2 regions of the Faecalimicrobium sp. JNUCC 81 genome follow, and region 2 is predicted to be linked to the other one. Evidence: riboswitches for the same ligand, from Rfam matches in the RefSeq annotation. Region 2 holds a riboswitch; the other holds the start of a gene.

Region 1 (7,718 bases), 1.6 Mb from region 2:
ATAATTTTATAATTATAGCCTTTTTTATTTTTATAATTTATTTATTCTAAATTTCCGCTTTTATTAACTTCATTTTTAATTAAACTAGGTTTTAAATACATTGTTCCTAATCCTAAAAGGATTCCAATTATTGCAGGTACTACCCAACCTAACCCTTGAGAATATAAAGGTAATTTACTGAATAAATCTGAAATGTAACTTACTTTTATTCCTACCTGACCTAAAGTATCAACAACACTTACTATACCAGTAAATAGTATTGTAAACTTGTAAACTAAAGTATTTTCTTTTATAAACTTATCAAACATTGATAGTACTATAAGCATTATTGAGATTGGGTATATTGCATTTAATAGAGGTACTGATACAGCTAGTATTTTTGTTAATCCTAGATTAGCAAGAGTCATACTAGAGATAGATAATATTCTAACCCAAGACTTATAAGATACTTTATCAGTAAGTGTAGCAAAGTATTGACTACAAGAACTTATAAGGCCAACACTAGTTGTTAAGCAAGCTAATGTAAATGTAACGGCTAATAATAATGCTCCTGGTTTACCAAAAATATATGTTGTAACATTTGTTAAAGTTTGTGCTCCATTTTCAGTAGCTCCAAATTTAAAACCACTAGTAGCTCCTAGGTGAGCAAGTAATGAATATATTATTACTAGTAAAGTACCTGCTATAAGTCCTGCTTTTATAGTTGCTGAAACGACAGCTTTTTCATCCTTTACTCCATTAGATTTTATTGCTAATGCTATAACTATACCAAAATTTAAAGCCGCTATAGTATCCATAGTTAAATACCCATCTAAAAATCCTTTGACTAATGGATTAGTTACATAATCTTTGCTAGCTTCTCCGTAGCTGCCTAGTGGTCTAAATAAAGACCCTAGAAAAATAACAAGTATTAATAGTAATAAAGTTGGAGTTAATACTTTACCCATACGATTTACCAATTTTGTTGGAGATAGTGAAAGCCAATATGCTACTAAAAAGAATACAAGTGTAAATAAGAATAATGCTAAAGATTTTGGTACACTTTCTGGTAAATATGGTGATACCACCATTTCAAAAGGTAGACTTCCAGCCCTTGGGATACCTAAACCCGGTCCTATTGATAAATATATTAAAATAGTAAATATTATTGCAAAACTATTATTAACTTTCTTAGCTAAGTTAGTTAATCCACCTGACTTAGCAACAGCAATTACACCTAATATCGGAAATCCAACTGCTGTTATAAAAAATGATGCCATTGCTATCCATGTATTATCTCCTGCTGATTGCCCAAGAAATGGTGGAAATATTAAGTTTCCTGCTCCAAAGAATAAAGAAAAAAGCATTAAGCCTGTAAGTAATAAATCTTTTTTTGATAAATCGTTCATTTTTATATCCTCCTGTTTTAATTATATTTTTCAGTACTTCATTATTTCACCTTCAATGTCCATTAAAATTCCCCCTTTCAAAAACAAAAAAACCGCCCCTTGTAAAATACAAGGGACGGATTATCCGCGTTACCACCCTAGTTCCAAAAATTAAGGTTATAAAAAATAAACCTATTTTTGGCTCTCAGTTACGTATCTATCAATACGCTTACCTTTTAACGGTGGAAGATACCGGCAATACTTACTGAAAATACGTTCAGCATTGCTTCTCAGAGATGATTTTTCAGTATAATTTGAACATTGGTTTTCAGCAAACACCAACTCTCTGTGGAACAAAAGAATACTTACTTTTTCTCTTCATAGAATTTGTTTTTAAAAAATTTATTAATCTAATAATATAGACTATTTTTACTTATGTCAACATAAAAAATTAAATTTTTTATATTTTTATATTTTTTCAAATAATCAATTAATTTCTAAAGTACATAAAAAATATATTAATTAAGTAAATAAAATTACAATTTTTTGCGATCATATTAAGAAAATAATATAAATATATATAATACCTTAAATATTTACAAAAATTACCATTCATGTTAATATAAAATGTAAAATTAAATATAAAATAAAATTAAATTAGCAAACCCGAAGTGATTCGGCGACGCAAAGCTATAGGGACTTTTTTTAAGTCAGCCAGTTGCATAAATTTTGTATCTTATTTGTATTTTAGAAGAAGAGTATTAACTGGTTTATGTTGATGCTCTTTTATTTTTGTATTATGTAAGTGGGTTTTAATAACTATAATATTTTAATGTGTGAGGAGTGATTAAATAATAAAATAACTAAGCCTTAAATAGTTAATTATGTTAGTAGTGCTGATAAATTAACAGATAAAGCAAAATAATAAAGGGGAAAAAATGAAAAATGAATTTTAAATTAAGAGAAAAAAGTAAAGAAAAAAACAAAAGTATAAAAACTCAACTTGCTTTAACAATTGTGTGTTTTGCAGTTATTTGCTGTATATGTTTAGGAGCTATTACAAGTTTTTTAAATTATAAGACTTCTAACAGCATTTTATCTAAAACAGCAGTAGAGACTACTAAACAAGCTGCTGAAACTGTTTCTCAAAAAATTACAAATCTTAAAAATGCAGCAATTCAAACAGGTATTATAAAAGAACTCTCAGATCCTAAGGTGAACTTAGAAGAAAAACAAAGTATTATAACTAGACAGGAAAAGCTATATGGATTATCATTAGGTCAAATTTTAGATGCAAATGGTAAGGATCTTTTTAGTGGAAAAGATTATTCTGGAAGAGATTATTTTAAAATATCTATGGAAGGAAAAGCTTATATGAGTAGTCCTGTTGTAAGTCAAGTGACAGGAAATCTTACACTTGTAGTTTCAGCACCTATTTGGGAAAATGGAGTACAAGGTAGTAAAATAGTAGGGGTTGTAACTTTTGACCCAGACAAAGACTTCTTAAATGAAATTGTTAATAACATAAAAATAAGTAAAAATAGTTATGCTTATCTTCTTAACCATGAAGGAACAACAATTGCTCATAGAGATACTAGTCTTATCGGTGAAGAAAATACTATAAAAGAATCAGCAACAAATAAGGATTTATTACCTTTTGCAGAAGCTGATAAAAAGCTTATTTCAGGAAAAACAGGATACACTGATGTAGATTTAAGAGGAGATGATTGGATTTTAGGATATGCTCCAGTAAAAGATAGTGATAATTGGGGTGTAGGTGTAATGATAAATAAAAATGATTTCCTTGGCCAAATGTATACTTCAATAATGATTACAGTTATATTATCTATAATATTTACAATTATAGCATTTATTGTAGCAATAAAGTTCTCTAATAAAATAGGAAATCCATTAAAGGAATGTAGTGAAAGATTGAAAAAATTGGCTGAAGGTGATTTAAATTCAGAGATACCAGTTATAGATGAGGATAATGAAATAGGTCTAGTAGCAGATGCTACAGGTAAAATAGTTACTGATTTTAGAGAAATGATAAATACACTAACAAATATACTATCTGAAATTAGTAATGGTAACTTAGATGTTGATATAGATGAGGATAGATTAGGTGATTTATTTGTAAATGATTTTGAGCCTATGTTAATAGCTTTAGATAAAATTGTAGATAGTTTAAATAGTACTTTAACACAAATAAATGTTTCTGGTGAACAAGTTGCAATTGGTGCAAATCAAGTAGCAGAAGGTGCACAGGTACTTTCTCAAGGTGCTACAGAACAGTCAAGTTCAATCCAAGAACTTTCAGCAACTATAAATGAAGTATCAGAACAAATAAAGCAAACTGCACAAAATGCAGAAATAGCAAAAGAAATATCTGTAAAATCAAGCATTGCTACTGATAAAGGTAAAAAGCAAATGCAAGAGATGATTGCAGCAATGGATGAAATTAGCAATACATCGAATGAAATTGGAAATATAATAAAAAATATTGATTCAATAGCATTCCAAACAAATATATTAGCTCTTAATGCAGCTGTAGAAGCAGCACGTGCTGGAGAAGCTGGTAAAGGATTCGCTGTTGTTGCCGATGAAGTTAGAAACCTTGCAGCAAAATCTGCACAAAGCGCAAAAGATACAGCGGAGCTAATTGAAAGATCGATTATAGCAATAAAAAATGGAACTGTAATAGTTTCAGAAACTGCAAAATCTCTTGAAGAAGTTGTTAATGGAGCAAAAGAGTCAGCAGAAGTTATACAAGAAATTGCAGATGCAAGTAATGAACAAGCAGAACATATAAACCAAGTAAATATTGGTGTAGAACAAATATCTGTTGTTGTGCAGACAAACTCAGCAACTTCTGAAGAAAGTGCTGCTGCAAGTGAAGAATTATCAAGTCAGGCTCAAATGTTAGAAGAACTTCTTCATAAATTTAATCTAAAAGAAGAAAAGAATAAATACTTTGATAGCAAAATGTTATTTGATAGTGAAGAATTCTAAATTAATTGTGAGTAGTATAACTATTCATAATTAAAATTAATAAAGACCGTATTGACTAAGTAGTCAATATGGTCTTTATATTTGTAACATTAAATACTATTAAAATCCATAAAATGAGTTTATTATTTTTATTTAAGTAATGAGACACCTTTATTATAATATTCATCCATCATATCTTTTGGGACCATACTTCCTCCAGTTGCCCATGCAATATGAGTTATGTTGTTTAATTTGTCTTCAAGGTTGTTATCTCTTAAATATTTTTTACCTTCTTCAGATGTAAGTATATTTACAATACCTGGAACACCAGCAAGTGCTGAAGGTTCTAAGAATATTTTTTCACTATCAGCCATTTTAGTTAATAGCCTGTACATATTTTCATCTGTAATTGAGTAGCATCCACTCATTAATTTTTCTAAAGTTTTACCAACAAATCCAGAAGCTCTACCTACTGCTAATCCATCTGCTGCAGTTATATTATCTATTCCGAATTCTTGAACAGATACATTATCATGTTCTCCAGTCATACAACCTATCATCATACATGGAGAATGTGTTGGTTCTGCAAAGAAGAAATGTACATTATCTTTGTATAAAAGCTTAAGCCCAAAAGCAACTCCACCAGGACCTCCACCAACTCCGCATGGTAAATATACAAATAGTGGATTATTGCTATCTACTTTTACACCCATATCTTTTAGCTGTTTATCTAATCTTTTAGCTGCTACTGAATATCCTAAGAATAAATTTTTGGAATTTTCATCATCTACAAAGTAGCTACTAGCATCTGCTTCAGCTTGCTTTCTACCTTCTTCAACAGCTTTACTGTAATCAGATTCGTATTCTATAACCTCTACACCTCTGCTTCTTAAAAGATCCTTTTTCCATTGTCTTGCATCTGCTGACATATGAACAGTAACTTTGAAACCAAGTTTGGCACTCATTATACCTATACTTAACCCTAAATTTCCAGTTGATCCTACTACTACAGAGTAATTAGAGAAAAATGCTCTAACTTCATCGCTATCTAGCTTTTCATAGTTATCTTCTAATGTAATTATGTTGTTTCCTAAAGCTAAATCTTCTGCGCGTTTTAAAACTTCATATATACCACCTCTAGCTTTTATAGATCCTGAAACTTTAAGGTGACTATCACATTTTAATAAGAGATTTCCTGCAAGTTCCTCTTTGCATATTTCTTCTAATTTAGCTTTCATATTATCTATTTTAGCTATTGGAGACTCTATTATTCCATTTTCTGGTATCGTTTCTGGGAATACTTTTGCTATATATGGAGCAAATCTATCTAATCTTTTCTCTGCATCTAATACGTCATCATCAGATAGAGAAACATTTTTAATTCCTTCTTCAAAGTTGCTATGTTGTGGATTTATCCATAATGTTTCCTTTAAATTTATTATTTCTTGTAATAATGGATATTCTTCTATCCAAGTTGAGATTTCTTTGTTTAATACTTTTGAATTAGCCATAATTAACCATCCTTATCTTAATATTATATAGATTTAAATACCATTAGTTAAATAATATTTAATTTTAACTTAATAAATTAAGTATGTTTTAATAAATACTAGCATGTTTTTTTATTATAGTCAATGATATTTAATTATTTTGGATTTAAGTAAATAGAATTTAATCAAATTGCACAAAATAGCCTATACTGATATAATTATCTAATAATAATTTAAAATACGTAAAAATGAGGTAGTTTGTAAATGAATGAAGTAGATATATCAAAAAATATTTCAGAATACAGAAAAGGAAAAGAATTAACTATTAAAGAATTAGCTAATTTAATCGGTGTTACACCATCACTACTTAGCCAAATAGAAAAGGGAAGTGCTAATCCATCTATTAATACACTAAAACAAATTGCTAATGCTTTGGATATACCAATGTTTAATTTTTTCATAAATGATGTTGCAACTGAAAGTTTAGTAGTTAGAAAAGATAGTCGTAAGAAAATAATGTTTGCTGAAGATGACAGTTTTTCATATGAATTGTTAACACCCAACTCAAAAGGAGATATTGAGTTTATGCTTATGAAAATACCTCCTAAAAAATCTTCTTCAAAAGAGCTTTTTAGCCATAAAGGTGAAGAAGTTGCTTATGTAATGAAAGGATCAGTCAATATTTATTTAATGAATGAGGTAGTTGAATTAAATTGTGGAGATAGTATAAAAATACCTCCACACTCAAATCACAAATGGGAAAATATAACTGATTTTGATTGTGAAGTTATATTTGCAGTAACTCCGCCATCTTTCTAGATTCATTGGCGGTGCTTCAACTCTTGCAAATATAAAGTTATTTGAAATACACAAAACCGTATAGATAATTCTATACGGTTTTTGGATTATTTACATACAATAGACTTTTGTTCTTTAATATAATGATTTATTTTGTTATCAACAATTTTAAGATAAGAATTAAAGTTTTTTATCTCGTTTTCTATATAATTCTTATGATTTAAAAGTATATCTTCACGTTTACAAATAGTATCAGGACCTTTTATACATAAATCCACATACTCCTTAATCTCAGATAGAGGCATATGAGTATTTCTTAAACAGCATATAAGATCAAGCCATTCAAAATCTTTATCACTAAAAACTCTATTACCTTGTTCATTACGTTTGATAAAAGGAAGTAAACCTTCTTTTTCATAATAGCGAAGAGTATGAGTGGATAAACCATATTTTTTAGCTACTTCTTTGATAGTATAGGTCATAATTTTACCTCCTAAAATAAATGATATTATATTATAACCCTTAGAGTGTACTCTAAGTAAAGTAAAAATTAGAAAAACTATTTTAAAATTTTCTATTGACTTAGAGTTTACTCTAAGATTTATACTAATCAATATATTAACAAAAATAATTTATAGTATAAATATTGGAGGTATTAATATGTCATTAAATATTTTAAATAAAATTAACGGCCCCAAAGATTTAAAAGTACTTAATAGTGATGAATTAAAAGCATTATCTAGTCAAATAAGAGAAAGTATAATAACAAAAGTAAGTAAAGTAGGTGGGCACTTTGGACCAAACTTAGGTATGGTTGAAGCTACTATAGCACTACACTATGTATTTAACTCACCAACAGATAAGATAGTATATGATGTTTCTCATCAATCATATCCACATAAAATTTTAACAGGAAGAAAGGATGCATTTATAAATCCTAAAGAGTATAAAAGCGTTACAGGATATACTTCACCTAATGAATGTGAGCATGATTTCTTTACAATAGGACATACATCAACATCAATTAGTTTAGCATGTGGCTTAGCAAAAGCGCGTGATGTAAAGGGTGGTT
Region 2 (7,718 bases):
AATTAGATGGAGTTACTGCTCTTGGTGGTACTGCTGGTGCTGTGGCTAAAGGAGACTACACTTTAACTAAAGCAGGTTCAACTGAAACTATAAAAGTTACTATAAAAGAAGATATGGCAGCGGTTTTAGCTGAGACTAAAATAGCAACATCAGCTGAAGGAGATATAAAAGGTCAATCTATAAACTTACAAGTTGGAGCAAACACTACAGATTCTCAAAAACTTAATGTTAAAGTACAAAATGTAAATACAGAATCTTTAGGATTAGGTGCTGATAAAAAGGCTATAGAAAAGATGAACAAAGAAGGAAATGATGGAACTGTTGCAGCTAGAGCTATGATAGATTCTTTAGATAAAGCATTAGAAACAATAAATACTTCAAGAGCTAACTTAGGAGCAACTCAAAATAGATTAGAAACTGCTCAATCTAACTTAAGTACTTCAAGTGAAAACTTAACAGCAGCAGAATCAAGAATAAGAGACGTAGATGTTGCTAAAGAAATGATGAACTTATCTAAGTTAAACTTATTAACTCAAGCTTCTCAGGCTATGATGGCTCAAGCTAAATCTCAGCCAGAAGGTGTAATGCAATTATTAAGATAATTGTATCTACAATTTAACAAAAATAGACATAATTTTAAATTATGTCTATTTTTGTTTTAATTATAAAGAAAAATTAAATATTTTTAATAAAAAAGTGTAAAGTTTCATTAAAATATATCGATATATTATATTGTAAGAGATACTTAACTAAGTATCTTTACATAAATTAAAAGATATGGATGTCATTAAAAAAAACTAAGGAGGGTAACATAATGAGAATAAACACTAATATGAATGCTATGATAGCATTAAACCAAATGGGAAAAAATGTAGGATTATCTGGTAAGTCAATGAATAAATTATCTTCAGGAGAAAGAATAAATAAAGCTGGAGATGATGCAGCAGGTCTTGCAATATCAGAAAAAATGAGAAGCCAATTAAGAGGATTAGAACAAGCATCTAGAAATACTCAAGATGGTATATCAGTAGTTCAAACAGCAGAAGGTGCTATGGAAGAAGTTGGAAACATAGCTCAAAGAATGAGAGAATTATCTGTTCAATCTGCAAATGAAACTAACACAGCAGAAGATAGATCTAAGATAACAGAAGAATTATCACAATTACATGATGAAATAAACAGAATAGCTGATTCTACTGAATTCAATAAGAAAAACTTATTAAATGGAACTGATTCAATAGGGAAAACTATAGATGTTAAAATGGAAGCTGGTGCAGGAGATAACTACTCTGTAGACGGTATAGAAGGATTAGGACTTAAAGGAGATATAAAATTAGTTACAGATGCTGGTACTGGTGCTACAAGTAAAATAACTCTTAAAGTTGGAGCTGATACATTTGAATTAGACGGAGTAGGTGCAGATGCTACTGGTATAGTAAAGGCAGGAGATTATACATTAAAGAAAGCTTCAGGAGAAACTGTAAAACTTACTATAAAAGCAGATATGACAGCGAAGGCAGCAGATGTTAAGATAGGAGCATCAGCTGAAGGAGACATAAAAGGTCAATCTATAAACCTACAAGTTGGAGCAAACACTACAGATTCTCAAAAACTTAATGTTAAAGTACAAAATGTAAATACAGAATCTTTAGGATTAGGTGCTGATAAAAAAGCTATAGAAAAGATGAACAAAGAAGGAAATGATGGAACTGTTGCAGCTAGAGCTATGATAGATTCTTTAGATAAAGCATTAGAAACAATAAATACTTCAAGAGCTAACTTAGGAGCAACTCAAAATAGATTAGAAACTGCTCAATCTAACTTAAGTACTTCAAGTGAAAACTTAACAGCAGCAGAATCAAGAATAAGAGACGTAGATGTTGCTAAAGAAATGATGAACTTATCTAAGTTAAACTTATTAACTCAAGCTTCTCAAGCTATGATGGCTCAAGCTAAAGCTCAGCCAGAAGGTGTAATGCAATTATTAAGATAATTGTAGCTATAATTTAACAAAAATAGACATAATTTTGAATTATGTCTATTTTTAATTTAATTATATTATAAAGAAAAATTAAATATTTTAATAAAAAAGCGTAAAGTTTTATTAAAATATGTCGATATATTATATTGTAAGGGATACTTAACAAAGTATTTTTACATAAATTAAAAGACATGGATGTCGTTAAAAAACTAAGGAGGGTAACAAAATGAGAATAAACACTAATATGAATGCTATGATAGCATTAAACCAAATGGGAAAAAATGTAGGATTATCTGGTAAGTCAATGAACAAATTATCTTCAGGAGAAAGAATAAACAAAGCTGGAGATGATGCAGCAGGTCTTGCAATATCAGAAAAAATGAGAAGCCAATTAAGAGGATTAGAACAAGCGTCTAGAAATACTCAAGATGGTATATCAGTAGTTCAAACAGCAGAAGGTGCTATGGAAGAAGTTGGAAACATAGCTCAAAGAATGAGAGAATTATCTGTTCAATCTGCAAATGAAACTAACACTGCAGAAGATAGATCTAAGATAACAGAAGAATTATCACAATTACATGATGAAATAAATAGAATAGCTGATTCAACTGAATTCAATAAGAAAAACTTATTAAACGGAACTGATTCAATAGGAAAAACTATAGATGTTAAAATGGAAGCTGCAGCTGCTGATAAATACTCTGTAGATGGTTTAGAAGCATTAGGACTTAAAGGAGATGTTGAATTAACTATAGCAGATAGTGGTGCTAAAAATAAAATTACTTTAGAAGTTGGAGGAAAGACTTTTGAAGTAGATGGTGTAGGTACAGCAGCCCATGATATAGCTGCAGGATCAGTATTCACTTTAAAAGATACAGCTAGTACTGATACTATAACAGTTACTATGAAAGAAGCTGTTACAGCAGTAGCAGCTAAAGCTAAAATAGCAACATCAGCTGAAACTGATATAAAAGGTCAATCTATAAACTTACAAGTTGGAGCGAATACTACAGATTCTCAAAAACTTAATGTTAAAGTACAAAATGTAAGTACAGAAACTTTAGGATTAGGTGCTGATAAAAAGGCTATAGAAAAGATGAACAAAGAAGGAAATGATGGAACTGTTGCAGCTAGAGCTATGATAGATTCTTTAGATAAAGCGTTAGAAACAATAAATACTTCAAGAGCTAACTTAGGAGCAACTCAAAATAGATTAGAAACTGCTCAATCTAACTTAAGTACTTCAAGTGAAAACTTAACAGCAGCAGAATCAAGAATAAGAGACGTAGATGTTGCTAAAGAAATGATGAACTTATCTAAGTTAAACTTATTAACTCAAGCTTCTCAAGCTATGATGGCTCAAGCTAAAGCTCAACCAGAAGGTGTAATGCAATTATTAAGATAATTGTAACTACAATTTAACAAAAATAGACATAATTTAAAATTATGTCTATTTTTATTTTGATTATAAAAAAATAATAAAAAAAGTGTAAAGTTTTATTAAAATATGTCGATATATTATATTGTAAGTGATACTTAACTAAGTATTTTTACATAAATTAAAAGACATGGATGTCATTAAAAAAAACTAAGGAGGGTAACATAATGAGAATAAACACTAATATGAATGCTATGATAGCATTAAACCAAATGGGAAAAAATGTAGGATTATCTGGTAAGTCAATGAATAAATTATCTTCAGGAGAAAGAATAAACAAAGCTGGAGATGATGCAGCAGGTCTTGCAATATCAGAAAAAATGAGAAGTCAATTAAGAGGATTAGAACAAGCATCTAGAAATACTCAAGATGGTATATCAGTAGTTCAAACAGCAGAAGGTGCTATGGAAGAAGTTGGAAACATAGCTCAAAGAATGAGAGAATTATCTGTTCAATCTGCAAATGAAACTAACACTGCAGAAGATAGATCTAAGATAACAGAAGAATTATCACAATTACATGATGAAATAAACAGAATAGCTGATTCAACTGAATTCAATAAGAAAAACTTATTAAACGGAACTGATTCAATAGGAAAAACTATAGATGTTAAAATGGAAGCTGGTATGGCTGATAAATACTCTGTAGAGGGTATAAAAGAATTAGGTCTTAAAGGTGATGTAAAATTAACTACTGCTGCTGGTACTGGTGGTAAAAGTAAAATAACTCTTAAAGTTGGAGCTACTGATACATTTGAATTAGATTCAGTAGGTGCAGATGCTACTGGTAAAATAAAAGCAGGAGATTATACATTAAAGAAAACAGGTTCAACTGAGACTATAAAAATTACTATAAAAGCAGATATGACAGCGGCATCAACAGATGAAAAATTAGCAGTATCAGCTGAAGGAGATATAAAAGGTCAATCTATAAACTTACAGGTTGGAGCTAACACTACAGATTCTCAAAAACTTAATGTTAAAGTACAAAATGTAAATACAGAATCTTTAGGATTAGGTGCTGATAAAAAAGCTATAGAAAAGATGAACAAAGAAGGAAATGATGGAACTGTTGCAGCTAGAGCTATGATAGATTCTTTAGATAAAGCATTAGAAACAATAAATACTTCAAGAGCTAACTTAGGAGCAACTCAAAATAGATTAGAAACTGCTCAATCTAACTTAAGTACTTCAAGTGAAAACTTAACAGCAGCAGAATCAAGAATAAGGGACGTAGATGTTGCTAAAGAAATGATGAACTTATCTAAGTTAAACTTATTAACTCAAGCTTCTCAAGCTATGATGGCTCAAGCTAAATCTCAGCCAGAAGGTGTAATGCAATTATTAAGATAATTGTAGTTACAATTTAACAAAAATAGACATAATTCCAAATTATGTCTATTTTTGATTTAATTATAAATAAATGAAAAATATTTTTATATTCTAGTGTATATATGTACATATTTTCCCATATATATGTACATATATATGGGAAAATATGTTATAATATAAGCATAGATGTTAGAATATGTATAAAAAGAACTAAAAATAAAATTTAATAGGCAAACCTAGGGAAATCTAGGGACGCAAAACTATAGGGGCTAACGTTTTTAACTATGCCAGCCAGCTGCCGAAGAGTTAATAGACTTTTTGTTATCATTTTGATATGAAAAAATACTCTGCTGCAGAGTATTTTTTTTATATTAAAACTACTAATTATAATTGCTATAACAAATTTAAAAATAATAAATTTATACAAACACGGAGAAATAATTAGAAACTGATATATTTTGTCGGAAAAAATACAAATATGATAAAAAATATAAATATATTAGGAAAAAGTATGAAAAATATTGACAAAAAATGAAAAAATTGATAAAAATTGATAAAATTTGTAAATTTTTGTTAGAATCCATACAATTATCTCGAAAAAAGAGTTATAATATATATTAGATATGATTTAGGAAGAATAATCCAAACATAAGTATATAAAAGTGTAGTGTAAAAGTATTTTTAATTTTGTTCTAGTTTTGTGGATTGTATTACACACGAATTATAATACCATGAAATAATATAGACTACTCTTTCTGAGTAGTTTTTTTAGATTAAAAAATAGGAGGAGTTATGAGTATATACAATTTATTAAAAGTTGGTTTAGATGCAACAGACTTAAGAAATAAAGTTATTTCAAATAATGTGGCAAATATAAATACGCCAAATTATAAAAGAAAGTATGTGAGTTTTGAAGACAGTCTAAAAGGCAAAATGGATGATAAGGCTAAAATAGAGGTTAAGGCAGATGATACTTCAATAGTTAGATTAGATGGTAATAATGTTGATTTAGAAAGTGAAAAGGTAAATCAGGCAGCGACAACTCTTCAATATAATGCCCTAGTTAATATAACTAATATTAAGTTAGCAATGATCAAGAGTGTAATATCAGGGAGGTAATTAAATGAATATTTTTAGTGGGATGAGAATAAGTGCAAGTGGACTTTCAGCAGAAAGAATGAGAATTGACACTATATCATCAAATGTAGCAAATCTAAAGACGACAAGAACTGAAAATGGGGGAGCTTATAGACGAAAAGTAGCAGTATTTCAAGAAAACTTTGATGAGAAATTAGGGATGTTAGGTGTAAAAACGGTAGCAATAGAAGAAGATAAATCTCCATTAAGAAAACTATATAAACCAGATCATCCGGATGCAGATGCTCAAGGATATGTTGAATATCCAAATGTTGATATTCTTACAGAACGAGCAGATGTATTATCAGCAATTAGAAGTTATGAATCTAATGTTGAGACTTTGAATGCTCAAAAGAATATAATTTCAAAGGCATTAGAAATAGGAAGATAAATATAAATTTGGAGGAAGTTATGCAATCAATTACAAGTATAGGGGCAAATTCTAATATATTTGCAAAAGGAATAAAAAATGAAGTAGTAAACACTCAAGAAAAAAATGATTTTTCCCAAATCATAAAAGATGCTATACACAAAGTCAATGATTATCAAGTAAATGCCAATAGTTCTATAGAAGGTCTAGTGAAGGGTGAAGGATCAAGTATGCATAACGTAATGTTAACAATGCAAGAGTCACAAATTTCAATGCAACTAATGCTAGAAATTAGAAATAAACTATATGAGGCTTATCAAGAAGTAAATAGGGTGCAATTGTAGCCTATTGACAAGGAGTATGCAGATGAATTTAAAAGAAATTATACAAAAAATAAAGGATTTTATAAGCACTAAAAAACAACAGTTTCTAGAACTAAAAAAAGAGAAAAAAATAGCAATTATAGTTGCAGTGGTAGCGGGTATATTAGCAGTAGTATTTGGAACAGGTTATTTAAAAGAGAATAAGTATAAAGTACTTTTCTCAGGATTAGATTCTAATGATGCAGCATCTATAACAAAAGAGCTTGAAAGTAAAAAAGTTGATACAAAAATAAAAGGTGATAGTATATATGTACCTAAAGATGAAGTTGATAAATTAAGACTAGAACTATCAAATAATATATCTAATGGATCAAAAGGTTTTGAAATTATGGATGAAGGTTCGTCTTTTGGTATGACAGATGAAGAATTCAAAATAAAGAAGCAAAGAATGGCGCAAGGGGAGATTGAAAAAACAATAAAAACATTCCCTCAAGTTGATAATGCAAGAGTACATATAACTGAAGGAAAAGAGTCTGTATTTGCTAAGGAAAGCGTACCAGGAAAGGCAGCTGTATCTATTGACCTAAAGCCTGGAGAAAGCTTAGAATCTGAACAAATAAGATCGATAATGTCTTTAGTTTCAGCAAGTACTTCTAATGTACCAAAGCAAAATGTAGAAGTTGTAGATCAAAATATGAAGCTTTTATCAGAGGGACTATTTGATGAAGATGGAAAAGTAAAAGCAGCAAGCTCTAATGGGCTAGATATATCTAGAAAAGCAGAAAAAGAATTAAGCTCAGACTTAGAAAGATCTATTATTGGACTTTTAGAACCTATTTTTGGAAAAGGTAAGGTAAAAGCAACTGTTAATGCTGATTTAAACTTCGATACTAGTGAAAAGACAGAAACAGTAGTTGATCCTAATAAAGTTATAGTAAAAGAAGCAAGAAGCAATAACAAAACTACCGAGGCAGCAAACACTGGCGGAGCTGTTGACAATAATATGAATAATGTAGGTAAGGACAATAAATCTACTTTAGATAATAAGGAAGAAAATATAGAATATGAAGTTGGAAAAACAGAGACTAAGACTATAAAAGCTCAAGGTGAAGTAAATAAAATAACTGCATCAGTTGCC

What was found. Region 2 has a riboswitch for cyclic di-GMP ahead of flgB (flagellar basal body rod protein FlgB). Riboswitches for the same ligand answer to the same signal wherever they lie in the genome.
Region 1: another riboswitch for cyclic di-GMP. It lies ahead of JNUCC81_RS05960 (methyl-accepting chemotaxis protein); the one in region 2 lies ahead of flgB (flagellar basal body rod protein FlgB).

Annotation. Positions count from the first base shown of each region.
Region 1 covers NZ_CM132203.1:1,185,155-1,192,872, forward strand. The annotation lists gene brnQ (branched-chain amino acid transport system II carrier protein) at 42-1,388, opposite strand; T-box leader at 1,497-1,758, opposite strand; cyclic di-GMP riboswitch class I at 2,017-2,093, shown strand; gene JNUCC81_RS05960 (methyl-accepting chemotaxis protein) at 2,313-4,379, shown strand; gene JNUCC81_RS05965 (D-serine ammonia-lyase) at 4,508-5,869, opposite strand; gene JNUCC81_RS05970 (helix-turn-helix domain-containing protein) at 6,113-6,667, shown strand; gene JNUCC81_RS05975 (MerR family transcriptional regulator) at 6,754-7,128, opposite strand; gene JNUCC81_RS05980 (1-deoxy-D-xylulose-5-phosphate synthase) at 7,307-7,718, shown strand, end outside.
Region 2 covers NZ_CM132203.1:2,765,302-2,773,019, reverse strand. The annotation lists gene flgL (flagellar hook-associated protein FlgL) at 1-602, shown strand, start outside; gene flgL (flagellar hook-associated protein FlgL) at 815-1,993, shown strand; gene flgL (flagellar hook-associated protein FlgL) at 2,208-3,386, shown strand; gene flgL (flagellar hook-associated protein FlgL) at 3,587-4,771, shown strand; cyclic di-GMP riboswitch class I at 4,970-5,053, shown strand; gene flgB (flagellar basal body rod protein FlgB) at 5,543-5,869, shown strand; gene flgC (flagellar basal body rod protein FlgC) at 5,874-6,278, shown strand; gene fliE (flagellar hook-basal body complex protein FliE) at 6,299-6,601, shown strand; gene fliF (flagellar basal-body MS-ring/collar protein FliF) at 6,624-7,718, shown strand, end outside.